Regions from separate parts of the Brenneria sp. L4-2C genome, predicted to be linked through region 2. Evidence: predicted binding sites of a transcription regulator. Region 2 holds the regulator's gene; each other region holds the start of a gene.

What was found. The regulator ArgR, encoded in region 2, controls arginine synthesis, uptake and breakdown. The targets are predictions, from matches to a motif close to ANTGAATAAAAATACANT.
Positions count from the first base shown of each region.
Region 1: argA (amino-acid N-acetyltransferase) is a predicted target of ArgR. The motif match lies at 9,591-9,608, and genes of this name have one in related genera.
Region 3: argE (acetylornithine deacetylase) is a predicted target of ArgR. The motif match lies at 4,144-4,161, and genes of this name have one in related genera.

Region 1 is NZ_JBEIAC010000003.1:348,833-359,723, reverse strand. Features, by position in the region: gene ptrA (pitrilysin) at 1-2,736, shown strand, start outside; gene recB (exodeoxyribonuclease V subunit beta) at 2,733-6,281, shown strand; gene recD (exodeoxyribonuclease V subunit alpha) at 6,274-8,130, shown strand; gene argA (amino-acid N-acetyltransferase) at 8,233-9,558, opposite strand; gene amiC (N-acetylmuramoyl-L-alanine amidase AmiC) at 9,796-10,891, shown strand, end outside.
Region 2 is NZ_JBEIAC010000005.1:118,069-128,959, reverse strand. Features, by position in the region: gene rplU (50S ribosomal protein L21) at 1-151, opposite strand, end outside; gene ispB (octaprenyl diphosphate synthase) at 412-1,383, shown strand; gene ABRZ26_RS10095 (DNA-binding protein) at 1,395-1,775, opposite strand; gene ABRZ26_RS10090 (DNA-binding protein) at 2,050-2,436, opposite strand; gene ABRZ26_RS10085 (helix-turn-helix domain-containing protein) at 2,624-2,887, shown strand; gene mdh (malate dehydrogenase) at 2,944-3,882, opposite strand; gene argR (transcriptional regulator ArgR) at 4,357-4,827, shown strand; gene tsaD (tRNA (adenosine(37)-N6)-threonylcarbamoyltransferase complex transferase subunit TsaD) at 4,892-5,911, opposite strand; gene rpsU (30S ribosomal protein S21) at 6,138-6,353, shown strand; gene dnaG (DNA primase) at 6,492-8,246, shown strand; gene rpoD (RNA polymerase sigma factor RpoD) at 8,402-10,237, shown strand; gene mug (G/U mismatch-specific DNA glycosylase) at 10,319-10,822, opposite strand.
Region 3 is NZ_JBEIAC010000013.1:14,393-25,283, forward strand. Features, by position in the region: gene rmuC (DNA recombination protein RmuC) at 1-1,475, opposite strand, end outside; gene argH (argininosuccinate lyase) at 1,737-3,110, opposite strand; gene argB (acetylglutamate kinase) at 3,172-3,945, opposite strand; partial or broken gene ABRZ26_RS17220 (N-acetyl-gamma-glutamyl-phosphate reductase) at 3,998-4,102, opposite strand; gene argE (acetylornithine deacetylase) at 4,208-5,359, shown strand; gene ABRZ26_RS17230 (GntR family transcriptional regulator) at 5,418-6,131, shown strand; gene ABRZ26_RS17235 (enolase C-terminal domain-like protein) at 6,139-7,338, opposite strand; gene ABRZ26_RS17240 (PTS transporter subunit EIIC) at 7,661-9,031, shown strand; gene ABRZ26_RS17245 (glucan biosynthesis protein D) at 9,282-10,891, shown strand, end outside.

The sequences.
Region 1 (10,891 bases), on a different contig from region 2:
GTCGGTTCGCTGGAGGATCCGGATAGCCAGTTGGGGCTGGCGCATTATCTTGAACATATGGTTTTGATGGGTTCCAAACGCTATCCGCAGCCGGAAGCCCTGGCCGAATTCCTGAAAAAACACGGCGGCAGCCACAACGCCAGTACGGCTTCCTACCGCACGGCGTTTTATCTGGAAGTGGAAAACGATGCGCTGCAACCGGCGGTCGATCGTCTGGCCGATGCGATTGCCGAACCCCTGCTCGACCCGGCCAACGCCGATCGCGAACGGCATGCGGTGAATGCGGAATTGACGATGGCGCGTTCCAGCGACGGTCATCGGATGGCGCAGATCGGCGCGGAGACGCTGAATCCCGCGCATCCCAGCTCGCGTTTTTCCGGCGGCAACCTGGAAACCCTGAGCGATAAGCCCGGCAGCAAGCTGCACGACGAGCTGGTGAAGTTTTATCAGCGCTATTACTCGGCCAATCTGATGAAAGGCGTGATTTACAGTAATCAGCCGTTGCCGTCGCTGGCGAAACTGGCGGCGCAAACCTTTGGCCGCATCGCCAATCATGATGCCGAAGTCGCGCCGATCGCCGTCCCGGCGACCACGCAACAACAGCGCGGCATCATGATCCACTATGTTCCGGCGCAGCCGCGCAAACAGTTGCGCATTGAGTTCCGCGTCGATAACAACAGTCAGGCGTTCCGCAGTAAAACGGATACCTATATCAGTTATCTGATCGGTAACCGCAGCCAGAACACCTTATCCGACTGGCTACAGAAGGAAGGGTTGGTCGAGTCCATCGGCGCCGGCGCGGATCCGGTTATCGATCGCAACGGCGGCGTGTTTTCGATTTCCGCCTCCCTGACGGACAAAGGCCTGGCGCGGCGCGACGAAGTGATCGCGGCAATATTCAATTATCTGCAACAGATACGCCGCGAGGGTATTCAGCCGCGCTATTTTGATGAGATCGCGCGCGTGTTGGATCTGGATTTTCGCTATCCCTCCATTAGCCGCGACATGGATTATATTGAATGGCTGGTGGATACCATGCTGCGGGTGCCGGTAGAGCATACGCTGGACGCCATGTATCTGGCCGATCGATACGATGCGGCGGCGATAGCCGAGCGGCTGGATTACATGACGCCGCAGAATGCCCGTATTTGGTTAATCAGCCCGAATGAACCGCACAATAAAGTCGCTTATTTTGTCGATGCGCCTTATCAAGTCGACAGCATCCCTGCGGAGACTTTTGCCCGGTGGCGACATCTGGGGCAGAAGATTTCACTGACGTTGCCCGCAATAAATCCTTATATCCCCGATGATTTTTCCCTGATCAAGGCGGATACCCGCATCACGTCTCCGAAAATGTTGCTGCAACAGCCGGGCTTACGCGTGTTGTATATGCCCAGCCGCTATTTTGCCGAGGAACCCAGGGCGGAAATCACCGTGCTTTTGCGCAACAGCGCGGCCCGAAGCACCGCCCGCAACCAGGTCTTGTTCGCGCTCAATGACTATCTGGCCGGCCTGGCGTTGGATGAACTGAGCTATCAGGCGTCAATCGGCGGCATCAGTTTCTCAACCAATAGCCATGACGGTTTGGCGATCAACGCCAATGGCTACACGCAGCGGCTGCCTCAACTGTTGCTGGCGCTGGTGGATGGCTATGCCTCTTTTTCACCGACGGAAGATCAGTTGCAACAGGCGAAATCCTGGTATCTGCAACAGTTGGATTCGGTAGAAAAAGCGAAAGCGTTTGAACAGGCCATTCAGCCGATACAGGCGCTGTCGCAGGTGCCTTACACGGAACGCGCCGAACGTCGCCGTCTGCTAAAAGATATCCGTTTGCAAGACGTTATTGATTATCGAAATTTATTGCTGCAAAAAGCCACGCCGGAAATACTGGTGGTGGGTAATTTACTGCCGGAAAAAGTGATTGAACTGGCGCAAACCTTAAAAGCCCGCTTGCAGTGCGACGGGGACGATTTTTGGCGCAGCGACGAGGTAAACGTCAGTCAGCCGCAGCGGGCCGACTTGCAAAAACCGGGGAGCAGCACCGACTCTGCGCTGGCGGCGGTCTATATTCCGACCGGATATGGCGAAGCGCAAAGCATGGCCTACAGCTCAATGCTGGGGCAGATTATTCAGCCCTGGTTCTATAACCAACTGAGAACCGAAGAGCAACTCGGCTATGCGGTGTTTGCTTTCCCGATGTCCGTCGGACGGCAATGGGGGATTGGCTTCCTGTTGCAAAGCAACAGCAAACAGCCGGCTTATTTGTACCAGCGTTATCAGGATTTCTATCAGAAAGCAGAGAAACGACTGCGCGCGATGAGCGCGGAAGAGTTCGCCCAGTACAAGCAAGGCATGATTAATGAGCTGAATCAGCGTCCGCAAACGCTAAATGAGGAAGTCAGCCGTTTGCGCAACGACCTGAACCGGGAGAACTTCGCGTTTGATACGCGCGAGAAGATCATCGCCGAAACCAAAGCGTTAACGGTGGAGCAACTGGCCGATTTCTTCCATCAGGCGTTGAAACCTGAAGGGTTGGCGGTGTTATCGCAAATCTCCGGTAGCCGCCACGGCAAGGCGGAATATGCCGCGCCGCAGGGGTGGCGAACTTATCCTGATGCGTCTTCGCTGCAAAAAACGCTGCCGTTGCAAAAAGCGCCGTCGATGGCCGCCGCCACGTCCACCGGCGGCTCTTCCCTGAATAGCGCGAATTCAGCCAGTATGGGTGGAGAAAAATGAAGCCTGCCGCGCCGCAATCGCTAAACGTCCTGACGTTGCCGCTGCTTGGCGAGCGGCTGATTGAGGCGTCGGCCGGAACCGGGAAAACCTACACGCTGGCCGCGCTCTATTTACGACTGCTGCTGGGGTTGGGGGGCGAGTCGGCTTATCCCCGGTCGTTGCTGGTCGAGGAAATTCTGGTGGTCACCTTCACCGAGGCCGCCACCGAAGAATTGCGGGAACGTATCCGTGAAAAGATCCATTCTCTGCGTATCGCCTGTATTCGCGGGGAAAGTCAGGATCCGTTGCTGAGCACGCTGCTGGTTGAAATCGCGGATCTCGCCGATGCGGCGGATGTGTTGCTGGCCGCTGAACGGCAAATGGACGAGGCCGCGATCTACACCATTCATGGTTTTTGTCAGCGCATGTTAAGCACCAACGCCTTTGAGTCCGGCGTTTTGTTTGAACAGGCGCTGATCGAAGATGAACAGCCGTTGCGGCGTCAGGCCTGCGCCGATTTCTGGCGTCGTTATTGCTACCCCTTGCCGGTGGATGTGGCGCGCGTCGTCGGGCAGGCGTGGAGCGGGCCGGAATCTTTGCTGGCCGACCTACTGCCTTATCTGCACGGTGAAACGCCGGTGTTGCGCACGACGCCGCAGGATGATGAAACCCTGCTGAGCCGCCATGAGAAAATCGTCGCGACGATTGATGCGTTTAAGCGGCAGTGGCTGGCCGCTTCGGCGGATTTGGCGGCGCTGATTAACGATTCCGGCGTGGACAAGCGTAGCTACAGCAGTAAGCATCTGCCTAACTGGCTGCAAAAAGTCACGCTGTGGGCGCAGCAACCCACGCAGGATTATCAGTTGCCTAAAGAGCTGGAAAGATTTAGCCAGCAGACGCTGATCGAAAAAACCAAAAAGGGGGAGGCGCCGCTACACCCGGTGTTTGCGGCGACCGATAGGTTGCTCAACGCCTCTCTTTCCCTGCGCGATCTGGTGATTGTGCGGGCGCTGAGCGAAATTCGCCGTTCGGTGCGCGAGGAAAAGCGCCAGCGGGCGGAGATGGGGTTTGATGATTTGCTGAGCCGGTTGGATGAAGCGTTGCGGCAGCCGGGGGGAGAACTATTGGCCGGCGCCATTCGGGAACGTTATCCGGTGGCGATGATCGACGAGTTTCAGGATACCGATCCTCAGCAGTACCGGATTTTCCGCACGCTATACGTTGGGCAGCCGCAATGCGGTCTGCTGCTGATCGGCGATCCGAAGCAGGCGATCTACGCATTTCGCGGCGCCGATATTTTCACCTATATGCGCGCGCGCGCCGAGGTGAGCGCCCATTATACGCTGGATACCAACTGGCGCTCATCACACCAGATGGTGCATGGGGTTAACCGTTTATTTCAGCGTCTTGAGAGCCCGTTTATCTTTAAGGATATTCCTTTTCTTGCCGTTTCCCCGGCGGAGCCGAAACGCGATCTGGCTTTTAAGATCGCGGGGGAAGCCCAGCCCGCGCTGCAACTCTGGCTGACGGGCGACGACGCTATCGGCGTGGGCGACTATCAGCAACTCATGGCCCGGCAATGCGCCGCGCAAATCAGGGACTGGCTGGCGGCCAGTCAGCGCGGCGAGGCCTGGCTGGAAGATGGAAAGACGCGGCGTCTGGTGCAGGCGTCGGATATGAGCATTCTGGTGCGCAGCCGTCATGAAGCCGCGCTGATCCGCGACGCGCTCGGCAGTTTGTCGATCCCGTCGGTTTATCTTTCCAACCGCGACAGCGTTTTCACCACGCCGGAGGCCCGCGACATCCTGTGGCTGCTACAGGCGGTGCTGACGCCGGAGCAGGAAAGAACGTTGCGCAGCGCCATGGCGACCGCCCTGATGGGATTGGATGCGCCGGCGCTGGATGCGTTAAGCCGCAGCGAAGCCGTATGGGATGCGCTGGTTGATGAGTTCGTCGGCTACCGGACGCTTTGGCAACAGCGCGGGGTGCTCCCGATGTTGCGCGCGTTGATGAGCCGCCGCCAACTGGCGGAGAATCTGCTGGCCAGCGCCGACGGCGAGCGCCGTTTGACGGATATTCTGCATATCGGCGAATTATTGCAGGACGCGTCCTCGGCGCTGGATAGCGAGCACGCGCTGGTGCGCTGGCTGTCGCAACAGATCACGCAGCCAAACCCGCAGGCGGATAATCAGCAGCTTCGTCTGGAAAGCGACCGCCATTTGGTACAGATCGTCACTATCCATAAATCCAAAGGGTTGGAGTATCCGCTGGTTTGGCTGCCGTTCATCAGTAATTTCCGCGAGCAGACGCAGGGCATTTATCACGACAGAAGCACCTATCAGGCCTTACTGGATCTGGATAACAGCGACGAGAGCCAAACGCTGGCGGAGGAAGAGCGTCTGGCGGAAGATCTGCGTTTGCTGTATGTGGCGCTGACCCGTTCCATCTATCACTGTAGCGTCGGCGTGGCGCCGCTACAGCGCTCGCGCAAGAAAGCGGCAAATAGCGATATGCATCAGAGCGCGCTGGGATATTTGCTCCAGCGCGGAGAGGCCGCGGATGCGGCGACGTTGATCGCCGAGCTGGAAGAGATGACCGGCGATGGCGTGGTATTAACGCCGGTACGGCCCGGCGATACGCTTGCCTGGCGGCCCAATGAGCCGGATAAAGCCGAATTGCTGGCGCGCCGCAGCGAACGAACGCTGCGCGATGGCTGGCGGGTGACCAGCTATTCCGGGTTGCAGCAACACGGCTCTTCCGCCGTTCAGGAGCTGATACCGCGTCTGGATATCGAGGCGATGGGCGAGCGTCAGGAAGCACCGGAAACGCAGTTTACGCCGCATACTTTCCCGCGCGGCGCAACTCCCGGCACATTTTTACATAGCCTGTTCGAGACGCTGGATTTCACCCGGCCGGTCGATGAAAGCTGGCTGGCCGAACAGCTGCGCGCGCAAGGACTGGAAGATATCTGGCTGCCGGCGCTGCGGCAGTGGATGAATGCGGTGCTGACCACGCCGCTTAACGAGGATGGAATAACCCTATCCGCGCTGGACTCCCGACATAAGCAGGCGGAACTCCAGTTTTATCTGCCGATCCAGGCGCCGATGCAGGCGGCTCAGCTCGATCGGCTGGCGAAACGCTATGATCCTTTGTCGGCCCAGTGTCCGCCGTTATCATTTCAACAGGTCAAAGGTATGTTGAAAGGGTTTATCGATCTGGTATTCTGCCGGGCAGGGCGCTATTACCTGCTGGACTACAAATCCAACTGGCTGGGCGCCGATGCCGGCGCCTACACGCAATCCGCCATGACGCAAGCCATGGCGGAGCATCGTTACGATTTGCAGTATCAGCTTTATAGTCTGGCGCTGCACCGCTATTTGCGCCATCGCATTGCCGATTATGAATATGAACGCCATTTCGGCGGCGTATTTTATCTGTTTCTACGCGGCGTGGATGAAAACGCGCCCGGCAACGGGGTGTTTTATTTCCGGCCGCCGGCGGCCTTTATCACCGGATTGGATCGGTTGTTCGCCGGCGAGCCGATACAGGATGCCAGCCATGATTGAGCTACTCGAAACGGCGTTGCAGCGCCGGCTTTTGCGCCCGCTGGATATTCAGTTCGCCAGAATGTTGGCGGAGGACGGCAATCCTCAATTGCTGCTGGCCGCGGCTTGTTTAAGCGCGCAGTCCGGCGCCGGGCATGTTTGTTTGCCGCTGGAAGCTTTACAGCCTGCGCGGTTGTTCGACGGCCGCGATCGCGAATTGGCGCAGTTGGTATGGGAGGCGGCCGGCAGCCTGGGCGTCGCCGGTTGGCGACGGAGTTTGCTGGCTTCCCCGGCGGTCGGCGCCGGCGATAGTCCGACGCCGCTGATATTGCAGCAGCATAACCTCTATTTGCAGCGCAGCTGGCAGAGCGAAGGGCGGACGGCACGCTTTATCGCCTGTGAATATCAGGCAAGCCCGGTCGACGAGCAGCGTATTCGCGCGGTGCTCGATGACCTGTTTCCGCCGGTCGACGGCGAAATTGACTGGCAGAAGATCGCCGCCGCCGTCGCGCTGACCCGGCGTATCGCCATTATTTCCGGCGGGCCGGGAACCGGGAAAACCACCACGGTCGCCAGACTACTGGCCGCGTTGATTCAGCTTAACGCGGGGAAGGCGTTACGTATCCAACTGGCCGCGCCGACCGGGAAAGCGGCCGCGCGCTTGACGGAGTCGCTGGGGACGGCGTTAAGCCGCCTCGCGCTGAGCCAGGCGCATCGCGACTGTTTTCCCCACGAGGCGACCACGCTGCACCGCTTGCTGGGCGCGGTACCCGACAGCCAGCGCTTGCGCCATCATCAGGGGAATCCGCTGCACCTTGACGTACTGGTGGTGGATGAGGCGTCGATGGTCGACCTGCCGATGATGGCGAACCTGATCGCCGCGCTGCCCGAGCAGGCTAAGGTTATCTTTCTGGGCGATCGCGATCAGTTGGCTTCGGTAGAGGCGGGGGCGGTGCTGGGGGATATCTGCCGCTTTGCCGAGTCGGGCTACAGTCGGACAAGAGCGCAACAGCTACAGCGGCTGACGGGCTGTCGACTTGACGATGACGGGCATGAAAATCTCACCGTCGGCGACAGCATTTGTTTGCTGCGCAAGAGCTACCGTTTTGACCAACATTCCGGCATCGGGCAATTGGCGCTGGCGGTGAATAATGGCGACGATAGACGGGTGCTGGCGGTATTGAACGGCGCATTTACGGATATCACCTGTGACCCGCTGGCGGCGACGGAGGATTACCAGCAGATGATGGCGCAGTGCGTCGCCGGCTACCGGCATTATTTACGGCTGATTGCCGCCGACGCCGCGCCGGAAGCGGTTCTGCTGGCTTTCCAGCGTTATCGCCAGTTGTGCGCGCTGCGTGAAGGGCCGTTCGGCGTGTCGGGACTCAACCAACGCATTGAGCAGGCGTTGCATAAAGCCGGCCTGATCCAGCGCAGCCGTAACCCGCTTAATCGCTGGTATATCGGCCGGCCGGTGATGATCGAGCGTAATGACGCGCTGCTGGGATTATTTAACGGCGATATTGGCATTGCCATGATGAATGAACAGGGAGAACTGCGGGTTTATTTCCAACTGCCTGATGGTAAAACCAAGGCGGTGGCGCCGAGCCGGTTGCCTCCGCATGATACCGCCTACGCCATGACGGTTCATAAATCGCAAGGGTCGGAATTCGAGCATACCGCGCTGGTATTGCCGAACCAATATCTGCCGGTATTAACGCGGGAACTGGTTTATACCGCCATCACCCGCGCCCGTCGGCGTTTGTCGCTGTATGCGGATACGAAAATTCTGTGCCGGGCGGTGAAAACGCCGACGCAGCGGCATAGCGGGCTGGTAGAGCGCATCATGGCGCTGACGTCGCCAAAATAAAAGCGATAGTCCGGCGTAAAAACATGGCGTGCGCGAGGGGAATGGCGTGCGACCTCGACCCCGTAGCAGCATGACGACTGTTACGGGGCCGGGTGATGGACATCAGAGATCCAGCACCAGAATTTTAGAACGGCGCTGGTAGTTATACAGTTCCTGTTTTTTTCTCGGCAGCATTTTTACTTCAGCCAGCAAAAATCCGCGCTCCTGGAACCAGTGAATACTGTGAGTGGTGAGGACAAAAAGCTTTTTCAGCCCTTGCAGACGCGCTTGCGCGGCGATGCGCTGTAGCAACATATCGCCGCGTGAAGAGCTGCGATAGTCAGGGTGTACCGCTACGCAGGCCATTTCACCGATGCTCTCTTCCGGGAACGGGTAGAGCGCGGCGCAGGCAATGGTCAGGTTATCGCGTACGACGACGGTGAACTTATCGATCTCCATTTCCAACTGTTCGCGTGAACGTCTGACCAGAATGCCTTGTTGTTCCAGCGGACGAATCAGCTCCAGAATGCCGCCGATGTCGTTAATCGTGGCCCGACGTACCTGTTCGGCGCTTTCCATCACGATCTGCGTGCCGATGCCGTCGCGGGAGAACAGCTCTTGCAGCAAGGCGCCATCGACCTGATAGCTGATCAGATGGCTGCGACGTACGCCGCTGCGGCAGGCCTTGACCGCGCCGCGCAGGAACCTGACGGTGCCGGACTGGTAATCGCCTTCCTTCTCCAGGGCTTCGATACGCTGCTGCGCTTCATCCGGGAATAGCTCGGAAACAATCTTGCCTTCTTCATTGGTCACGCCTTGCGAAGAGCAGAAGCCGATCATTTTTTCCGCTTTCAGTTTGATCGCCAACTGGGTGGCGACTTCCTCGGAAGTCAGATTAAAACTCTCCCCGGTGACGGAAACCGCTACCGGTCCGAGCAGGACAATCGCGTCATTGTCCAGCTGGCGGTGCAGGGCATCTTCATCAATACGGCGAATACGCCCGCTGTGGCAGTAGTCGACGCCATCATCCACGCCGAGCGGCTGAGCGATGATAAAGTTTCCGCTGACGACGTTAATGTGCGCGCCTTGCAACGGCGTGTTATTCAGGCTCATGGACAGGCGGGCGGTAATGTCCAGTTGCAACATCCCGGCGGCCTGTTTAACCAGTTCCAACGTCGTACTGTCCGTGATGCGGATATTTTTATGATAAAGCGGCTCGTAGTGGTGCGTTGTCAGATTGCTGTCGATCTGAGGACGGGCGCCATAAACCACCACCAGCTTGATTCCCAGGCTGTGTAGTAGTCCGATATCGTTGATAATATTGGTAAAGTTTTCATGTTCGATGGCTTCACCACCCAGCATGATGACAAAGGTTTTGCCACGGTGGGTATTGATATAGGGAACCGTGTGGCGAAAGCCCTCGACCAGTTCTGTACTACGCTCCTTCACTGCGACTCCTAATTGAATTTTTATTCGTAATTTTTGTATTTTTATTCTTTGTGAGATAAAAGGCAAGGGGTAAGTCATGCGCAAATTTCATGTCGTCGTCATTTGCGAGACACCGGGGACAATGCGGGAAAATTATTTTTGCATGACACCAGAGTAGAGATTAGTTAAAGTTTTCGGCAATTTCACTATTTATGCTTTCCGCATTTGGCCCTGGCACTGTAATCAGACTGGAGTTGCATGTCTCATTCGAATCACAATCTGACTCGGCGGCGCCTGCTGCAAAGCGCCGCGGCAACCTGGCTATTAAGTGTGAGCGGCGTCGGCATGGCCGCTGTCGCGCAGGTGATTGCCGTGCGCGTTTGGCCTTCGTCTTCCTATACCCGGGTAACGCTGGAATCCAGTCAGCCGCTTAAATATAAGCAGTTCACGCTCGGCAATCCGGACCGGATTGTGGTGGATATTGAAAATATTCATCTTAATAGCGTCCTGAAGACGATTTCCAGCCAGTTTCACGAAAACGATCCGTTGGTTAAGAACGCCAGAATCGGTCAGTTTGATAAAAATACCGTGCGGTTGGTGCTGGAGTTAAAACAAGGCGTTGATGCCAAAATTTTTACGCTGAGTCCGGTCGCCGGGTTCAGGCATCGTCTGGTGATGGATCTTTACCCGCTGCCGGGGCGCTATGACAACGAAGAAGATCCGCTGCTGGCGCTGTTGGAAGATTACAACAAGGGCGATCTGGAGCGGACGTTGCCGGCAGAGGCGCCGCAGGCAGGGAAGGCCGGGCGCGATCGCCCGCTGGTCATTATGCTGGATCCCGGCCACGGCGGCGAGGATCCCGGCGCCATCGGCAAAAATAAAACCCGCGAAAAAGATATCGTGCTGCAAATTGCCCGTCGTTTACGTACCTTGATCGAGCGCGAACCGAATATGAAAGCGTATATGACGCGCAATGAAGACGTGTTTATTCCATTACGCGTGCGGGTCGCCAAAGCGCGTAAGCAGCGAGCCGACCTGTTTATCTCCATTCATGCGGATGCGTTTACCAACCGCGCCGCGCGGGGGTCGTCGGTATTTGCGCTGTCTAAGAAAGGGGCGACCAGCACCGCCGCGAGATTTCTGGCGCAGACGCAGAACGAATCGGACTTAATCGGCGGGGTGAGCATGAGCGGCGATCGTTATCTGGACCACACCATGTTTGACCTGGTTCAGACCCTGACCATCAATGATAGCCTGAAGTTCGGTAAGGAAATATTAACCCGCCTGGGCAAGGTGAACCGGCTGCATAAAAATAGCGTCGACCAGGCTGGGTTTGCCGTGCTCAAAGCGCCGG
Region 2 (10,891 bases):
CGCCGATTTTGATCTCTTCACCATTGGCAATCATCAGAACCTGATCAAACTCAATAGCTTCACCAGTTGCGATGTCCAGCTTTTCCAAGCGAACGGTTTGACCTTCGCTTACTCGGTGTTGTTTACCACCACTTTGGAAAACCGCGTACATATAAAACTCCGCTTTCCGCGCACTCAACGTATGATTATCCAGAGTGCGCTATAAATATTCACAATAGGGCGCGAATTCTACGCAAAAAACCCGAGGATGACAAGTGCAGAATCGAAGGATGTGCAGAAAAAGAATACAACGTATTAACTGCCGTTTATCTCTCTCATTTTTCCAGTACAATCAACTCAACAAATTCCATCATATGCCGATATGAGACAGCAATCTTACGGCGATGTTGAAGAAATCAGCTGGCACAAACCATGAATCTAGAACAAATCACATCGTTAACCGCCCGGGATATGACGGCCGTTAATAAGGTAATTATTGAACAACTGGACTCTGATGTCGTTCTCATTAATCAGCTCGGCCATTATATCATCAGCGGCGGCGGCAAGCGCATCAGACCGATGATCGCGGTGCTTGCGGCACGAGCGCTGGCTTATGAAGGACACAAACACGTCACCGTGGCGGCATTGATTGAATTTATTCATACCGCCACCTTGTTGCACGATGACGTCGTCGATGAGTCGGATATGCGGCGCGGCAAAGCCACCGCCAATGCCGCTTTCGGTAATGCGGCCAGCGTACTGGTCGGCGATTTTATCTATACCCGCGCATTCCAGATGATGACCAGTCTGGAATCGCTGCGCGTGCTGGCGCTGATGTCCGAAGCCGTGAATGTGATTGCTGAAGGGGAAGTCTTGCAGTTGATGAACTGTAACGATCCCGACATTACCGAAGAAAGCTACATGCGCGTGATTTACAGCAAAACCGCTCGCCTGTTCGAGGCCGCCGCCCAATCATCGGCGATTTTGGCGGGCGCGACGCCTGAACAGGAAAAAGCATTGCAGGACTACGGTCGTTATCTGGGAACGGCTTTTCAGCTTATCGACGATTTGCTGGATTACAGCGCGGACGGTAAAACGCTGGGTAAAAATACCGGCGATGATCTTAATGAAGGCAAACCCACGCTGCCTTTGCTACACGCGATGCATCACGGTAATGCCAAGCAGAGCGCCATGATTCGTCAGGCAATAGAAGAAGGCAACGGACGTCACCTGCTTGACCCCGTTCTTGTCGCCATGCAGCAATGCGGTTCGCTCGACTACACGCGTAAACGCGCGGAAGAAGAGGCGGATAAAGCGATTGCCGCGCTACAGCCCTTACAGGACACCCCATTCCGCAAAGCGCTTGAAGGTCTCGCGCATATTGCGGTACAGCGTGATTTCTAGCGACGCGCGCTTCACGATGAACCGTTACGGCGTCCGTCATCCGCGGGATTATCCAAACGAGACAACATCGCAACGGTGCCTTCGCGCAGGATGAAGTTTATCAGCCGTGATTGTTCGTTTTCCGAGAGTTGATGGAAAATGTGTATCCAGGAAGCCAGTAAGACTGGCTCTTTTTTCACCAGATATTCAGGAACCCCTTCTCTTATCATGAGCTGTTCTCTTGCTTCATCGGGTAAGCTGTGAATCGAATATTCGACGCCGCGTCCTTGAACGCCCTTTCGTCTGCGTCGTTCCCAGCCGTCATCGCGGGCGCGTTTGTTTAATCCTTGCGGTGATTTAGGCAACCCGTCGAGACCGATCAATTCCTGGGTGGCAAACCATTCTTTACTCATACGTTTCACTCCCTTGCTTACTCTGAGAGGGCAACATCGACTTTCATCAAACTGTTTCCCTATAGTGGACTACCGTTACCTAAACATTTAACATCTACGCGTTATTAATACCACTAAAGGATAGGAAAAAAAATCAATATTCCGCAAATATATCTATAGATATCAAAGTGAAGAGAAAATAGATGGGCGAGATGCGGCGCGAAAAGAAAGGACAGTAATGGGCAAACAAGCGTTGAAGCCATCTTCCCGTACAGGGCTGATGGCGTAATACGTTTTACTCGGCGATCGCCGTCGGATCGACCTGCTCACCAGAGGAGGTTATACCCAGTTGATTCAGCGTAGTCGATACGCCGACCCGCAGAATATGGGCGATAAGTTTATCTCTTTCCATTTCAGATAGTTGCTCATATATCCGCACCCAAACGGCCAGTGTGCCGGGCGGTATTTCCGCATATGACGGGGAGTCATCTTCCAGTGATAACGATTGTTTTACCACGTCGGGAAGGCTATGAATCGAGTATTCCACGCCTCGTCCCTGGACGCCTCGACGACGTCGCCTTTCCCATCCATCTTCACGGGCGCGCTTGTTTAATCCCTGTCTTGATTTGGGAAGCCCGCCAACGCCGACCAGTTCATTGGTAGCAAACCACTCTTTTTTCATAGCCTTTCATCCTGATAGTGCCATTCCTAACAAAAACGAATTTATTAGGAATAATAATTGAGAAATTTTTAGAAAATTGATGCTATATTATTTCCAAATATTCATATCATATTAGCTTGGCATATAACTAACACACGTTATTTATACCACTAATACACAGTCGTCTTATAGCAATAAGGGAAGGATTATGACTCTAAGGAAACATGACTGGCATCCCGCTGATATCATCGCAGCTCTGCGCAAAAAAGGCACAACGCTGGCAGCGGTATCCCGCGCGGCCGGATTAAGCTCGTCAACCCTGGCGAATGCCCTTTCGCGTCCCTGGCCTAAAGGGGAATGGCTGATCGCCGATGCGCTGAATATCCATCCAGCCGAGATCTGGCCTAGCCGGTATTATGATCCGGAAACCAACCAGCTTATTGATAGAAAAAAGCTGATCCGGCCCCAGTAAAAAGAAAAGCCGGAGATCAATCTCCGGCTGTGTGGTAACGGAAACAGGGACGTTGATTAGCCTTTAATGAAAGCCTCGCCTAACTCGATGTCCTGATTCAACGTTTCCAACATATTTTTGAGCGCTTCTTGTTCAAACTCGCTCAACTTACCGATGTCTTTACGTTCGACAATGCCATTTTTACCCAACAGCACCGGTTGCGCAAAGAATCGGGCGTATTGACCATCACTCTCGACATAGGCGCATTCAACCACGCCGTCGTCACCCTGCAACGCGCGCGTTAATGACAGGCCGAACTGCGCGGCCGCCTGGCCCATCGATAAGGTTGCCGATCCGCCGCCGGCCTTCGCTTCCACTACTTCAGTCCCCGCATTCTGGATGCGTTTCGTCAAATCGGCGACTTCCCGATCGCTGAAGCTGACGCCCGGAACCTGTGACAACAATGGCAGGATAGTCACGCCGGAGTGTCCACCGATAACCGGTACGTTGATCTCTTCCGGCTGCTTGCCTTTAAGTTCGGCAACAAAGGTATTGGAGCGGATAATGTCCAGCGTGGTCACGCCGAACAGTTTGTTTTTATCGTAAACGCCGGCTTTCTTAAGCACTTCGGCCGCAATAGCGACTGTCGTATTGACGGGATTGGTGATAATACCGATACAAGCCTTTGGACAGATGCTGGCAATTTGCTCAACCAAATTACGGACGATCCCCGCATTAACATTAAACAAATCAGAACGGTCCATACCCGGTTTACGGGCTACGCCGGCGGATATCAGCACGATATCCGCGCCTACCAGCGCAGGCGTTGCATCAGGGCCACAGTAACCTTTGGTTTTTACTGCGGTGGGAATATGGCTCAAATCGACCGCAACGCCCGGCGTTACCGGCGCGATATCGTAAAGAGATAATTCTGAACCAGAAGGAAGCTGGGTTTTGAGGAGGAGAGCAAGGGCCTGACCAATACCGCCGGCTGCTCCAAGAACTGCTACTTTCATCCTAAACTCCTTATTATCGTAAAGTACAAGAATGCCGCGAATTCGTTTAATCAAAGAATTAACACAAGAGAAAAAAATAAAGCGTATTCGCTTACCGCCAGTGGATATGACTTAAAGACCGGGAATACCCTATGTCTATAATAATAAACCATAAGCGGCTATTAATTAGAAAGGTAAGTAAAGTTAGTAGGCTTCAGGTTAATAACGTCACGCTCGGTTATGGACAGTAAACCAAAGCGCCGCTGTGTATGCATTATCATTATATGAACAACATCATTTTGATAACATTTAATTCACCTTTATGTGACTTGTAACGCATTTTTCAGACTTAGCGGCTTGCCTTACCACTTTCAGCAGCGCTTTTGAATCCGGCCGGAAACCACAGCCGACGATGATATACGCATATTGGTTGCATAAAAATTCACTCATCTGCATAATCATAATAAAGCCAATAAACCATTAAATCGGTGCAGAATGCGTAATTCGACAAAACAAGAAGATTTGGTCAGAGCGTTCAAAGCGCTGCTGAAAGAAGAAAAATTCAGCTCTCAAAGCGAAATTGTTCAAGCTTTGCAAGACGATGGATTTGAAAACATCAATCAGTCCAAAGTCTCGCGCATGCTGACCAAATTTGGCGCCGTGCGGACGCGCAACGCCAAAATGGAAATGGTTTACTGCCTGCCGGCGGAACTCGGCGTCCCCACCACCACCAGTCCGCTCAAAAATCTGGTGCTGGACGTCGATTTTAATGACGCCGTCGTGGTTATCCATACCAGCCCAGGCGCAGCTCAGCTTATCGCCCGCTTGCTTGACTCTCTGGGCAAGTCGGAAGGCATTCTGGGCACCATCGCCGGCGACGACACCATCTTCACCACACCCGCCAGAGGATTCAGCGTCAAACAGCTCTATGAAGCCATTTTGGTGCTGTTTGAACAAGAGCTTTAACGGCAACGGCCAGCCAGTACCGTTCCGACGTCGCATCTCGGCGGTCGCCCCGCATTTCGGCTGATTACTCTCCGATGGCGGGTAACTCAGCCAGTGGCCAACGCGGTCTCACCCTCACGCCGAGATCCTCGGTCACCCCTTGTTGCAGGCGAATGGCGCCCGCATAGGCAATCATCGCGCCATTGTCGGTACAAAACTCAGGCCGGGCATAGAATACGCTCCCTCCACGTTTCGTCATCATCTCGCCCAGACGCTGGCGCAACGTACGATTAGCGCTGACCCCTCCCGCCATAACCAGCCTGTCAAAACCGGTTTCGTCCAGCGCGCGACGACATTTAATCGCCAGCGTATCCACGACGGCATCCTCAAAAGCGCGCGCAATATCCGCCCGGGTTTGTTCGTCATCGCCATTATTGCGGATCGTATTGGCGGCGAACGTTTTCAGACCGGAAAAACTGAAATCCAGTCCCGGGCGATCGGTCATAGGACGCGGAAAGGTAAAGCGCGCGGCGTCGCCGCCCTGAGCCATTTTCGACAGCATCGGCCCGCCTGGGTAATCCAGCCCCAGTAGTTTGGCCGTTTTATCAAACGCCTCCCCCGCGGCATCATCAATGGACTCGCCAAGCAACCGATACTCGCCGATACCGGTTACACTGATCAACTGCGTATGGCCGCCGGAAACCAGCAACGCGACGAAAGGGAATGCGGGAGGATGCTCTTCCAGCATCGGCGCCAGCAGATGCCCCTCCATGTGATGCACCGCAACAGCCGGAACATTCCAGGCAAACGCCAATGCTCGCCCGACGGTGGCGCCGACCAATAGCGCCCCCACCAGACCGGGACCGGAGGTATAGGCGACGCCGTCAATATCGCCGGCGTTTAAATCGGCTTCGCGCAGCGCCGCCTGAATCAACGGCACGGTTTTACGCACGTGATCGCGGGAAGCCAGCTCAGGAACGACACCGCCATAATCGGCATGGAGTTTTATCTGGCTGTATAACTGATTAGCGACCAAACCGGCCTGAGTGTCATAAATGGCAATTCCGGTTTCATCACAGGATGTTTCGATACCCAATACGCGCATTGCTGTTCCTACTTTTATTACGGTACAAGCTCGGGCTGAATGCAGCTTGCTTCATGCGGCGGATAGTCTACCATAAGCATCCCGGTTTCTGCGCTGGCGGAGGTTGAGTGTTTTATGATCGCCCGGCCCTTTACAAGGGCGCCCTGTTTGCAGTAGAATTCCGCACCATTTTGAAAAGGCTGGCACAAGGCCAGCGGCAAACCGAATTTATTGAGGTGAGAGGCACATGCCGGTAATTAAAGTACGTGAAAACGAGCCGTTCGACGTAGCTCTGCGTCGCTTCAAGCGTTCCTGCGAAAAAGCAGGTGTTCTGGCTGAAGTTCGTCGTCGTGAGTTTTATGAAAAACCGACTACCGAACGTAAGCGCGCTAAAGCGTCTGCGGTAAAACGTCACGCGAAGAAATTGGCTCGAGAAAACGCACGCCGCACTCGTCTGTATTAATTTTCAGGAGGTTTTACCTCCACCGCGTGATTAATCCGCAGACTTAAGTAGTTGCATACGAAGGCCGTGCTTCCGAAAGGAATGCGCGGCTTGCTGTCGTTTATAAGCTATCGTTTATAAGTTAAGAAACAGGGGCTTATGGCTGGACGAATTCCACGCGTATTTATTAATGATCTGCTGGCTCGCACCGACATCGTCGATCTCATTGATGCGCGTGTCAAACTGAAAAAGCAGGGCAAGAATTATCACGCGTGCTGCCCGTTCCACCACGAAAAAACCCCCTCATTTACCGTAAACGGCGATAAGCAGTTCTATCACTGTTTCGGCTGTGGCGCTCATGGCAACGCCATCGACTTTCTAATGAATTATGATCGTCTTGAATTCGTTGAAAGTATTGAAGAATTAGCCGCCGCATATGGCCTTGAAGTACCCTATGAAACCGGCACCGGCCCAACCCAGCTTGAGCGTCATCAACGACAAAGTTTGTATGAGTTGATGGGGCAACTGAGCGAGTTCTATCAGCAGGCGCTGAGTCAGTCTATCGGCTCGCAGGCGTTGCATTACCTGCAACAGCGCGGGCTGAGCGCCGAAGTGATTAGCCATTTTGCCATTGGCTTCGCACCCGCCGGCTGGGATAACGCCTTAAAGCGCTTCGGACGCAACAATGATGACCGCAGCACATTGAACGATGCGGGCATGCTGGTGACTAACGAACAAGGGCGTACATACGACCGTTTTCGCGAACGCGTCATGTTCCCTATCCGTGATAAGCGGGGACGGGTGATTGCCTTTGGCGGACGGGTATTAGGCGACGGCGTGCCGAAGTATCTGAACTCGCCGGAAACGGAAATTTTTCATAAAGGCCGCCAGCTCTATGGCCTGTATGAAGCGCAGCGCAACCATCCTGAACTGAAGCGGTTGCTGGTTGTTGAAGGGTATATGGATGTGGTTGCCCTGGCGCAGTTTGGTATTGATTATGCGGTTGCGTCGCTGGGAACCTCCACGACGGCCGACCATATTCAGTTGCTGTTTCGCGCCACCGACCAGGTCGTCTGCTGTTATGACGGCGACCGCGCCGGACGAGAGGCGGCATGGCGCGCGTTGGAAACTGCGCTACCCTACTTAAACGATGGTCGGCAGCTACGCTTCATGTTTTTGCCGGATGGCGAAGATCCCGACACGCTGGTTCGTAAAATAGGCAAAGAAAGCTTTGAACAGCGAATGGAACAGGCTTTACCCCTGTCGCAGTTCCTGTTTGAAACCTTGCAACAACAGGTGGACATGAGCTCGCCCGATGGTCGGACGAAGCTCAGCACGCTGGCGCTGCCCTTGATTGGTCAGGTTCCAGGTGAAACGTTACGCTTATATTTACGTCAGCAGTTGGGCAATAAACTGGGGATTCTGGACGACAGCCAGCTAGACCGGCTGCTGCCGAAAGTGGCCGAACATGCTCTCCCCTACCAGCCGCCGCAGCTAAAAGTCACAACTATGCGTATACTTATAGGGCTATTAGTTCAGAACCCGAGGCTTTCAGCGGAAGTACCGGAATTGGCGCTGGAAGGAATAGAAGAGAGCAAAGTGGCTGGCCTGAGCCTGTTTCAGGATTTGGTAAAAACCTGTAATGCCAGTCCGGGAATGAATATGGGTTTGCTGCTCGAAAAATATCGAGACAGTAAATACCGGAAGCAGCTTGAAACCATGGCTTCCTGGAACCATATGATTGATGAAGATGAACTGGACGACAAATTCAGGATCAGCCTGGCGGAACTCTACGATCAACTGCTGAGTCAAAGGCAGGAAACATTAATCGCCCGCGAAAGAACGCATGGGCTTAACGCCAAAGAGAAAAAAGAGCTTTGGTCATTGCAACTGGCTTTAACCAGAAAAAACTGATTACCGAGGCTTAATTGCCGATAAATAGCAGGGTAGAACCTTGCAAAGAGCCGCTACAGGGTCCGCGGCGATTAGAAAAAAAGCCCTAATGTTATTGTTGGCGAATGACGCCGACCAACACCAACCCAAATACTCTGAAGTGTGGATACCGTCTTATGGAGCAAAACCCGCAGTCACAGCTAAAGCTACTTGTCACCCGTGGTAAGGAGCAAGGCTACCTGACCTATGCTGAGGTCAATGACCATCTGCCGGAAGATATCATCGACTCCGAGCAGATCGAAGACATCATCCAGATGATTAACGACATGGGCATCCAGGTGATGGAAGAAGCACCTGATGCAGATGATCTGTTGCTGGCAGAAAATACCAACGACGCGGATGAAGACGCGGCAGAGGCTGCTGCTCAGGTGTTATCCAGCGTTGAATCGGAAATCGGCCGCACCACCGATCCGGTTCGCATGTACATGCGTGAAATGGGTACCGTTGAATTGCTGACGCGTGAAGGCGAGATCGATATCGCCAAGCGTATCGAAGACGGTATCAATCAGGTTCAGTGCTCTGTTGCCGAGTATCCGGAAGCGATCACCTATCTGCTGGAACAGTACGATCGCGTCGAAGCCGGCGAAAGCCGCCTATCCGATCTGATTACCGGATTCGTCGACCCGAACGCGGAAGAAGATATCGCGCCAACGGCCACTCACGTCGGTTCCGAACTCTCCACGGAAGAGCTGGATGACGACGACGATGATGAAGACGACGACGATAGCGATGACGACAACAGCATCGATCCTGAACTGGCTCGTCAGAAATTCGCCGAATTGCGTGAACAATATGAAACGACGCGCCAGGTTATTAAGGCCAACGGCCGCAGTCATGCAAAATCGGCACAGGAAATTCTGAATCTGTCCGAAGTCTTCAAACAGTTCCGTCTGGTGCCGAAACAGTTCGATTTCCTGGTTAACAGCATGCGTTCAATGATGGACCGCGTGCGTACCCAGGAACGCCTGATCATGAAGCTGTGCGTTGAACAGTGCAAAATGCCGAAGAAAAACTTCGTCACCCTGTTCGCCGGCAATGAAACCAATGACTCCTGGTTTGTTGCCGCCGTCGCCATGGCTAAGCCCTGGTCTGAAAAGCTGAGCGTCGTGGAAGAAGACGTGAAGCGCAGCCTGCAAAAACTGCATCAGATTGAAGAAGAAACCGGTTTAACCATTGAACAGGTCAAAGACATCAACCGTCGCATGTCGATCGGCGAGGCGAAAGCACGTCGGGCGAAAAAAGAGATGGTTGAAGCGAACTTGCGTCTGGTTATTTCCATCGCCAAGAAATACACCAACCGCGGCTTGCAGTTCCTCGATCTGATTCAGGAAGGGAACATCGGTCTGATGAAAGCGGTGGATAAGTTTGAATATCGCCGCGGCTATAAGTTCTCGACCTATGCCACCTGGTGGATCCGTCAGGCCATTACCCGTTCCATCGCAGACCAGGCGCGCACCATCCGTATTCCGGTGCATATGATTGAGACCATCAACAAACTCAATCGTATTTCCCGTCAGATGTTGCAGGAAATGGGCCGTGAGCCAACGCCGGAAGAACTGGCTGAACGCATGCTGATGCCGGAAGATAAAATCCGCAAGGTGCTGAAGATCGCCAAAGAGCCGATTTCGATGGAAACGCCGATTGGCGATGACGAAGATTCGCATCTGGGCGACTTTATCGAAGATACCACGCTGGAGCTGCCGCTGGATTCCGCCACATCGGAAAGCCTGCGTTCGGCGACGCACGACGTGTTGGCCGGTCTGACCGCGCGTGAAGCGAAAGTTCTGCGTATGCGCTTCGGTATTGATATGAATACCGACCATACGCTGGAGGAAGTCGGTAAGCAGTTTGACGTTACCCGTGAACGTATTCGTCAGATCGAAGCGAAAGCGTTGCGTAAACTGCGTCACCCAAGCCGTTCTGAAGTGTTGCGCAGCTTCCTGGACGACTAATTCGTTAGCGGTATGATGTCTCTGAAATAACCCCGGATTACCGGGGTTATTTTTTATCGACCTTACCAACCAGCCCGTTTTTTATCTGCTTTCATATAGCACTTGATACAACGCCTGATAAGACTCGACCAGCGACGCCAGCGTCGCACGGTTCAGTCCGCTGGGATTCGGCAGCACCCACACCTGCGTTTTGCCGATCGTCAACGTCTGACGCCCCCATTCAACCTTCCTGATGCCGAAAGCCTGGCTGAACGCTTGCTTGCCCAATACCGCAAGCGCCTGGGGCTGATAGCGCTTTATCTTTTCAATAACGGCTTCACCGCCCAGTGAAAGCTCACTCCGTTTCAATTCAGTCGCTTCCACCGTAGGGCGATCCACCAGCATGGTGATGCCGCATCCGCTATCCAACAGATGCCGCTCCTCTTCAGGCTTGAGTAAACGTGCGGTGAATCCGGCCTGATGGATCACTTTCCAGAATCGATTGTTCGGATTGGCGAAATGATAACCATGATGAGCGGTCGATAATCCCGGATTGATGCCGCAGAAAACGACCTGAAGATTGGTTGCCAGAATATCCATGAACATGACGTCCCCTTTATGGCGTACTTTCCGCTGTTATCGCAAAATCTGACAATAATAACAACAAGCTATCCT
Region 3 (10,891 bases), on a different contig from region 2:
GACTCGGTCAACGCATCCCCGGCGTTCTGCTCATGCGCGGTGGCCCGATCCGCCAGCGACGGGCTGATTGGGCGTTTTACTTCAACGCCCAACGCACGAAACCCCTCGGCCTGGCCAATCAGGTTACCACGCCCGGAGGAAAGTTTATTCATCGCCTGGCGATAGCTACCCTGGGCTTTATCCAGACTTTGGCCCAATGACGCCATATCATCGACGAACAGACGCAGTTTATCGTACAACCGCGCGGCCCGTTCGGCGATCTGCTGCGCGTTGCGGCTCTGTTGCTCATACCGCCACAGATTATTGATAGTGCGCAACGCCACCAGCAATGTCGTGGGGCTAACCAGCATAATATTGTGTTTCAGCGCTTCGTTGATCAACTCGGGCTGACGATCGATGGCCACCAGAAACGCAGGTTCGACGGGAATAAACATCAGCACATAGTCCAGAGAGCGCAGCCCCGGCAGTTGCTGGTAGTCCTTGCCGCCCAGCAGGCGAATATGCCCGCGCACGGAGAGCAGATGATCGTTCAGCGCGGCCAGACGCTCGGCCTCATCTTCGCTATTAAAATAGCGTTCATAGGCCACCAGCGACATTTTGGCGTCAATCACCACATCCTTGCCCTGCGGCAAACGGACTATCACGTCAGGCTGCATACGATTGTTGGCGCCGGTCTGCACGCTGACCTGCGTCTGATACTCATAGCCTTCGCGTAGCCCGGAGGCTTCCAGCACGCGGCTGAGCACCACCTCGCCCCAGTTGCCCTGCGTCTTGTTATCTCCTTTCAGGGCTTTGGTGAGGTTAATCGCTTCGCGCGCCATCTGCGCATTCAGCTGTTGCAGATTACGGATTTCATGCGTCAGGGTATGGCGCTCGCGGGCTTCGGCGCCGAAGCTATCCTGAACCTGACGCCGGAATCCATCAAGCTGTTCGCGCAGCGGCATCAATAAACGATCCAGACTTTGTTTGTTCTGTTCATCCACTTTACGGCCGCTGTGCTCAAAAATCCGGTTGGCCAGATTTTCAAACTGCGTGGTTAAACGCTGTTCGCTGTTCATCAGCAGACGCTGTTTCTCTTCGGCCGCCATGCGCGTCTCTTCCAGCCTGATAGTGACCTCCCGCAGTTCCGCTTCCTGGGCGCTATTCACCTCGCGCAGCGCGCGCAACTCCTGATTTAACTGCGCGCACTCCTCGCGCAGTTGCGCCAGTTGCCGTTGCTTTTCCTGGCCGGCCGCCAGCTGGCCGTGGGCGTTACGCAACGCCAGCTCATTGTCACGCAATTGCTGCTCATACTGTTTTTTTGCCTGCTGACTGTCGCTCAGCAGTTGCTGGGTTTGCTGTAGCGATTGCTCAAGCAACCGTTGTTCGGTCTCATGACGGGACTGCCGCCGCTGGAACGACAGGCTGGCGATAAGCCAGCCGACCAACAGACCGACAAGACCGCCGCCCACGCCATAAAATATGCTGATATCCACTGCGCCTCCACTGGCCGTCACTGCTGCCCGTCAAGGTAAATTGATACTGTATGGATGTCCAGAGACAATTCCGCTCATACAGGGATTTAGGGGGAAACACGGAGAAAAAAAGCGGGAAATGCGGGCATGATTCAGATTTATCAGGCAAATATTGCGGGCCGGTACAGGCCTCAGGTCGCCGATGCGTCGGCGTTGTCGCCCGGCCCATCCCTGGGCCGGGCCTCGTCGCAACCGCCGCAAGCGGCGTTCAACGCAGCGTCATCAGCTCAGACGTTGTTTCGCCTCATCGATGGCTTTCGCGACCTGCTGGGGCGAAACACCCCCTTGTGCGGCGCGTTTATCCAGACAAGACTGCAACGACAGGATGGGATAAACATCATCGCCAATCACGGCGCTGAACTGCTGAAGCTCGGCCAGAGACAGCGCTTCCAGCGCTTTGCCCTGACGAATGGCTTCCACAACCGCTTCGCCGACGATATGGTGGGCTTCACGGAACGGCACGCCTTTCGCAACCAGATAATCCGCCAGTTCCGTCGCGTTCGCATAACCCTGCTCGGCCGCTTCCCGGCAACGAGGACGTTTCACCTGAATGCCTTCCAGCACCAGAGCGGCCATCATCAGGCAGTCATGCCAGGTATCCAGCGCATCGAACAAGCCCTCTTTGTCTTCCTGCATATCCTTGTTGTACGCCAGCGGCAACCCTTTCAGCGTCACCAGCATGCCGCTCAGCGCGCCCTGAACCCGTCCGCATTTACCGCGGATCAATTCCAGCGCATCCGGATTCTTTTTCTGCGGCATTAACGACGACCCCGACGTCACCCGATCGGAAAGCTCGACAAACGCCGATTCGCCGCTGTTGAAGAAAATCAGGTCTTCGGCGAAGCGGGATAAATGCACCATGCCGATAGCGGCGTCAGACAGCAATTCCAGCACGTGATCGCGGTCGGACACCGTATCCAGACTGTTGCGCGTGGCGGAAGCGAAACCTAACCAGCCGGCCAGTTGCTCGCGATCGATAGGATAAGCCGTACCGGCCAATGCGCCGCAGCCCAGCGGACTTACGTCCAGGCGCGTCAGCGTATCGGCCAGCCGGCTTTCATCGCGCGCCAGCATTTCGTGATAAGCCAGACACCAGTGGGCGAACGTCACCGGCTGGGCGCGTTGCAGGTGCGTGTAGCCCGGCATCACGGCGTCCTGATTCGCTTGTGCCGTGGCGACCAGCGCCTGACGCAATTGACGCACCGCCTGTTGCAGTTCGGTCACCTGCGCTTTGCACCATAGTTTAAGGTCGGTGGCGACCTGATCGTTGCGGCTACGTCCGGTATGCAGCTTTTTGCCCAGATCGCCGACTTTTTCAATCAGCTGCTGTTCAACCCAGCTGTGAATATCTTCCGCATCGCTTTGCAAAATCACTTCAGGATCGGCCTGAACCTCGGCCAACAGCGCGTTCAGCGCCTGCTCCAGATGCTGCTGTTCTTGCTCGCTCAGCACATTGACGGTAACCAGCGCTTTCGACCAGCCAATGGAACCAATAATGTCCTGCTCTGCCAGACGGTAGTCGAACCGCAGTGAGTCATTGAACTGTTTAAAACGCTGATCTGCCGCCTGACTGAACCGACCGCCCCACAAAGCCATAACCATTACTCCCAAAATCAAATAAACATCGGTATGGCATCATGCCATACCTCAAAATTGCTTACGCTAAAATACGCGTACCGATAGCCACGCCGTTGAACAGCGCAGGCAGTTGATCGGCATGGCGCCAACTGGCGATATCCACCGGACGACCCAGCGCGCGCGCGGCATCCAGCGCCGCGTTAACCTTAACAATCATGCCGTCGGTAATGATACCCTGCGCGATCAGTTGCTCCGCTTTTTGCGCCGTCATTTCCTCAATGCGCTGACCTTTGCCGTCCAGAATGCCGCTCACGTCGGAAAGCAGAATCAGGTCCGCCCCCAGCGTCTGCGCCAGCGCGGTGGCGGCCTGATCGGCGTTGACGTTCATCAGCTCGCCCTGATCGGTCATCCCGATAGAGCTGATGACCGGCAGGTAGCCCGCGGACAGCAGCGTATTCAGCAACGCGGGCGAACCGGCCGCGGCTTTGCCGACAAAACCCAGTTCCTCGTCCAGTTGCGTCACCTGGGTGCTGCCGCCATCCGCCAGACACAGACCGACCGCGTTAATAGCGTGCTTTTTCGCCCACGACAGCAGCGTTTTATTCGCCGAACCCGCCAACGCGCCGGTAATAACGTCGATCTGGTCGGCGGGGGTGACGCGCAGGCCATTTTTCTTCACGACCGGCAGCGACAGTTTTTTCATCAGATCGTCAACCAGGCATCCGCCGCCATGTACAATCACAAGCGGGCGCTGATGTTGCTGACGATAGGCAACCAGTGCGGTGAAGAGGCGTTCCAGCGCTTCTTCGCTATCCAGTAAAACGCCGCCTAGCTTGATAATTAACGGATTCATTGTTTTCTTCGCGCCTCAGAATGGTAAATAGTCATCAAAATAAAGACTGGGTTAACGGTTTAACCGGCAAATCGGTGATGCCCTTCAGCGACGGCAAAGCGGCAAGCAATTTTCCTGCATCTACACTTTGCGCTGAAACGGCTAAAGCGGTTATGTTCCTTACCAAGGATACCTCAAGGTTTCCTTTTGTTCAGCATTATTGTATTTTTATTCAAAAAAAATGCATGAATATTGATACTATCCTAACCAGAGGCTGTCAACTGTGAAGATGAAATTACCCCCGTTTATTGAGCTATACCGGGCGTTGATCGCAACGCCGTCCATCAGCGCGACCGACAGTGAACTCGATCAAAGTAATCAGGCGTTAATCAATCTGCTGGCCGGCTGGTTTACTGATTTGGGCTTTCATGTTGAAGTTCAGCCAGTACCCGGCACCCGACATAAATTTAATATGCTGGCCAGAATAGGGGAAGGAAAAGGTGGCCTATTGCTGGCGGGGCATACCGATACCGTACCCTTCGATGACGGACGCTGGACGCGCGACCCTTTCACGCTGACCGAACACGATAATAAGCTGTACGGTCTGGGTACGGCCGATATGAAAGGATTCTTCGCGTTTATTCTTGATACGTTGCGCGACCTCGATGCGACGAAACTGACCAAACCGCTGTATGTTCTCGCCACCGCGGATGAAGAAACCACCATGGCCGGCGCCAAATATTTTGCCGAATCCACACAGCTCAGGCCGGACTGCGCCATTATCGGCGAGCCGACCTCGCTGCAACCGGTACGCGCCCACAAAGGCCATATGTCCAGCGCGATACGCATTCAGGGCCAGTCCGGACACTCCAGCGATCCGTCGCGCGGCGTTAACGCCATCGAACTGATGCACGACGCGATCTCCCATCTGCTGGTGTTGCGCAAAACCTTGCAGGAACGCTATCACAACGCCGCGTTCGCCATCCCCTATCCGACCATGAATCTGGGCCATATTCACGGCGGCGATGCGTCGAACCGTATCTGCGCCTGCTGTGAGCTGCATATGGATATCCGTCCGCTGCCGGGCATCACGCTCAACGATCTGAACGGCCTGCTGTCGGACGCGCTGGCGCCGGTCAGTCAGCGCTGGCCGGGACGGCTGACCATCAGCGAGCTGCACCCGCCGATCCCCGGTTATGAATGCCCGGCGGACCATCATTTAGTCTCGGTGGTGGAAAAGTTGCTGGGTACGCAAACCGAAGTCGTCAATTACTGTACCGAAGCGCCTTTTATTCAAGAGCTCTGCCCGACGCTGGTGCTGGGGCCGGGATCGATCGATCAGGCGCATCAGCCGGACGAATTCCTCGATACCGCTTTTATCAAACCGACGAGAGAATTAATTTCGCAGATGATCAAGCATTTCTGCCACCCGTAACCCTGCGACTTGCGGCCTTATCCATCCGCAAAGCGGATAAGGCCGTTTGAGAGAACCAATGAAGAAAAAAGATTTTATCGCCCAGGATCTGTTAAGCAAAATCTATCAGCACAGCGACCCGCTGCCGGAAAAGCTGCCGCCGGAACGCCAGTTGGCCGAAGAATACGGCGTGTCGCGCTTCACGATCCGCAACGCATTGGAAAAGCTCGCCAGCATTGGCGCGATTTCTATGGTACAGGGCGCGGGGAACTTCATTAATCAGGGCGTGCGCGGCAATCCGCTGGTCTATAACTCCATTACCGAAAAGAAATTCAACCAGATTTCATTCCGTTTGCTCAGTCTGCATAAACGCTGCCCGAATCGGGAAGAGCAGCAGATATTCGCCCTCCCCCGGGATTCCTTTATCTGGGAATTCCGTCGCCTGCGCTATGTGGATAAGCGCAAGGTGCAGATTGAGATATCGACCATGCCGGCGGCTGATTTCCCTGATATCAATCAAAAGATTATTGAGAGCTCCATCCAGCAGTATGTGCTCAGCAAAGGCTACGCCATTTCCCATTCACTGACGCATTATCAGGCCGTCACCGTGAATAAAGCGCAGGCTGAACTGCTGGACTGTAAAAAGGGCATTGCCGCCATGCATATTATCAACCGGGGGATCCTGCAAGGCGGCCGGGTCTATGAGTCCAGCGACATTATTGATATCAACTATTCCTGCGCCTATGTCATTCCCTTCAATCAGGATAACCTGACGTTCCGCCAGTCCCCGTGATCGCCGCCTACGGCGTGTGAATGGCGCCGTCCGGCAACCGGCTCTGCGTCCACTCATGCGGGCGATAGACGACCGGAAACCGGCGGGCCTCTTCCAGATTGATACCTACGCCGATCCCTGGTTTTTCAATAGGATATAAATAGCCATTCTCCGGCTCGACGGCCTCCGGGAAAACCCTGAGGGTATTGGCGGGATAATCGACAAACTCCTGGATCGCGGCGTTATGCAGATGAATATTCAGATGAACATTCACGGCGGCGCCGATCGGCGTCATGTCCGGCGGACAGTGCCACGCCAGCCGCACGCCGAAATTCTGGCAAAACGCCCCCAGTTTCAATGCCGGCGTGATGCCGCCGATCTGCGAGACGTGGCAACGAATGAAATCAATTCGCCGGTTGATCACCAGATCCTGCCATTCGGCCGGATTATTGAACAACTCCCCGGTCGCCAGCGGCACCGCGCTCTGGCTGCGAATCTGCGCCAGCCAGGCGTTCTGATCGGGCGGCAGGATATCCTCAATAAAATAAGGATGATAGGCTTCAACTTCTTTCGCAAATCGCACCGCCTGATGGGGGAAAAGTCGCTCATGCACGTCATGCAGAATATGAAAGCGGTCTTCATATTTTTCTCTCAGCGCATGAAACATGGCGAGGGTGTCGGTGATGTATTGATCCTGATCGTAATAAGCGCCGTCCGTCGGCTGCCGCGTACCATGCTGTAAGGCGGCGTTGCCGCCATAAAAACCCAACTGGCAGCGAATATGACGGTAGCCGCGGGCATAGAGCCGCTCCACGTCCAGAAACAACCCGGCCAGCGTATCGCTCGCCGCATGACTGTATGCGACGACGGCATCGCGGGATTTACCGCCGAATAGCTGATAGAGCGGCATATCGGCCAGCTTGCCCTTGATATCCCAGAGCGCCATGTCCACGCCGGCCACCGCATTATTGATGACGGGGCCGTTTCGCCAGTAGGCGTTAACCCTCATCATATGCCACAGATCTTCGATATTATTGGCGTCCCGCCCGACCAGTAACGGCTTGAGATATTCATCAACCATGGCTTTTACCGCCAGCGGACGCTGCTGGAAGGTCGCACAGCCATAACCCGTTATGCCTTTATCCGTACTGACGATCACGGTAACCAGATTATGTCGGTCGGGCCGGGTGACCAAACATTCAATATTGGTAATTATTGTCGGCAACACAAAAGTATCCTCCAGCGTTTCCGGCCTGAATAGAAAAAACAGGCGGATAGGCAATATCAAAAACCGTTTCTTTTTTGCTTTCTACTGCCTTTTTTTCGCCTTGTAAACGACTTAATGCAAAAGAATTATTTTGGTTTGAAAAAATGATTTAATTACCCAAAAAACCATACCAATTATCGATTTTATAAAAAATAACTCAGTTTTAAACTGATGTTGTGATGTAGCTCATGATTTATTGGTTTGTTTTTACTTAAGGAGAAACCTACTATCCCAGTAAATAATTCGGTCTAAAATACATGAAGGCCAAGCGAGGGATTTATTTATGGGGAAAAATGAAGTAATTCAGTCGATCATTAACCTAGTCGGCGGAAATAAAAATATCAATAAAGTCTGGCACTGTATGACTCGCCTTCGTTTTGATCTGATTGATGATAATAAAGTTAACGCGGAAGAAATTAAGGCGTTGCCGGGAATATTAGGCGCGCAAAATCAAAGCGACCAGTTTCAAATTATTATTGGCCCGCAGGTGGAAACTTATTACCAGGCTTTAGTGGCGATGCTATCGCCATCGACGACCGACGCCGAGACGCAAAAGAACAAAAAAGGTCTGATATCCCTGTTTATGGATACCGTCTCCGGCGTATTCGGCCCCATCGTACCCGCCATCGCCGGCGCAGGGATGATCAAAGGACTGCTGGCCGGGCTGATCGCGCTCAAAGCGATCTCCGCCCAGTCCGATACGGTGATCGTGATCGATCTGATCGCCAGCGGCGTGTTCTATTTCCTGCCCTTTTTCCTGGCCGTCTCCGCCGCCAAAATCTTTAAAACCAATGAATATCTGGCGGCGGCCATTGCGGCCTGCCTGATGTACCCCTCGCTGATGGAAGCCGCCAAAGCGCTGGCCGGCCATAGTCCGGACGCGGTAAGCGCCTTCTACTTCCTTGGGGTTATTCCGGTTTCCGTCTTTAACTATTCGGCCAGCGTTATCCCGGTGATTTTCTCCGTGCTGGCGCTGAGTTACATCCATCGCTGGGTAGACAAAATTATGCCGTCGGTGTTGAAAACGGTGTTTACGCCAACCTTGACGCTGTTCATTACCGCGCTGGTCTCGTTGACGCTGATCGGGCCGCTGGGGATCTATCTCGGCAAATTACTGGCGCTGTTTATCCAGAGCCTGTTTGATATATCATCCATTTTTGCCGGTTTTGTCGTCGGAGCAATCCGCCCGGTGGCGATTCTGACGGGTATGCATCATGCCATGACGCCGATCGCGCTACAGAACTTCAGCGATCAGGGATTCGATATGCTGATGCCGATGATGTTTATGGCGAACATGGCTATCGCCGGCGCGACGTTCGCCATTTATTTCCATGCCAAAAGCCGGCAGGATAAATCCATCGTTCTCTCCGCCGGCGTGTCGGCGCTGCTCGGCATTACCGAGCCAGCGTTATTCGGCGTGCTGACCAAATATAAGAAGTCCTTTATCGCCGCGACCGCGGCAAGCTCGATCGCCTCCGCATTTATCGCGTTCTTCGGCGTACGGCTATTCGGCTACATTTTATCCAGCATTTTCAGCCTGCCGGCTTACATCGGCCCGTATTTCATCTTCGCCGTTTCCGGCGTCATCATCGCGCTGACGCTGTCCTTCACGCTGACCTATGCGTTGGTCGTCAGACAGACCGCCAGGCCATAATTCACTTTCCGGGGCATTCGTGCCCCGTCTTCCCGCCCCAATACCTGCGTCTATTGTGAAGATAAGTAAAAAAAGTTAAGGATAATAAGAGTTTTTGCTGTTTTTATAGCAATAGATGAATATGTTTTTCATTCGCGCATATCGGCATCGTCCACGCTTAGCGCCCTTGTTACACTGCTGCCGGTTGGTTATTCCAGCAAGTTTCGCCATCGCAAAGGGGTTTCTGCAAATTAAGGAAATTAATGCTGCTATGAATCGAAGATTATTTCTCAAAGCCTCCATGGCGCTGGCCGCCGGTTGTGGCATTCCAGCGCTGGCCACGGTCTTTCCCCGCGCGGCCCAGGCCGCGGGAGAGCAAATCGCGGACGGCAATGCGACGCCTTTCAGTTTTTCCCTGCTCAAGAAAATGGCGGCGGATCGCGCCAGTCAACCCTATAACGGCCAGTCGGCGGCGCTTCCGCCCACGCTGGCCAGGCTGACGCCGCAGGCCTACAACGATATCCGCTACGACGCCGGACATTCGCTCTGGAACGCGCTGGAAAATCGCCGGCTGGACGTGCAATATTTTCACGTCGGCATGGGATTTACCCGTCCGGTACGTATGTTCTCCATCGATTCCGCCAACAACACGGCGCGTGAAATTCATTTCCGCCCGGAACTGTTCGACTATACCGGCGCCGGCGTCGACGTCTCGCAGCTCGAAGGAAAAGACGATCTCGGCTTCGCCGGCTTCAGGGTATTTAAAGCGCCGGAATTGACCCAGCGGGACATCGTCTCTTTCCTCGGCGCCAGCTATTTCCGCGCCGTGGACGCCACCTATCAGTACGGCCTGTCGGCGCGCGGGATCGCCATCAATACCTATACCTCCCAGCCCGAGGAGTTCCCCGACTTCGTCGCCTTCTGGTTCGAACAGCCAGCAGCGGGAGCGACCTCGTTCACCGTGTACGCGCTTTTGGACGGCCCCAGCGCCACGGGCGCCTACCGTTTCGTCATCGACTGCGAAGCGGAGCGCGTGGTGATGGATATTGAAAAACAGCTGCATGCCCGTCAGGATATTCAGCAATTGGGCATCGCGCCCATGACCAGCATGTTCAGTTGCGGCAACCACGAGCGCCGCATGTGCGACACCATCCATCCCCAGATTCACGACTCCGACCGGCTGGCCATGTGGACGGGCGCGGGAGAATGGATTTGCCGGCCGTTGAACAATCCGCAAAAACTGCGCTTCAACGCCTACCAGGACAATAACCCCAAAGGATTCGGGCTGTTGCAAACCGATCGCGATTTCGATAATTACCAGGATGTCATCGGCTGGTACCACAAGCGACCGAGCCTGTGGGTGGAACCCGTCGGCCGGTGGGGCAAAGGCGCCGTCACGCTGATGGAGATCCCGACCACCGGCGAGACGCTGGACAATATCGTCTGTTTTTGGCAGCCCGAAACCCCGATAAAAGCCGGCGGCGAATACAACTATCGCTATAAACTTTACTGGAGCGCCGACGCGCCGCAACGCACGCCTCTCGCCAGGGTGCATGCCACGCGCACGGGAATGGGCGGCTTTCCGGAAGGGTGGGCGCCGGGCGAACACTATCCCGCCCAGTGGGCGCGGCGTTTTGCGGTGGATTTCGTCGGCGGCGATCTGAAATCCGCGGCCCCCAGAGGGATAGAACCGGTGATTACCCTGTCCGACGGACAGGCGAAAAATATCGAAATCCTCTACGTCGAGCCTTTTGACGGCTACCGTATTCTGTTCGACTGGTATCCGACCAGCGAGAAGAACGACCCCGTCGATATGCGGCTGTTCCTGCGTTCGCAGGGCGAGACGCTGAGCGAAACCTGGCTTTATCAGTATTTCCCTCC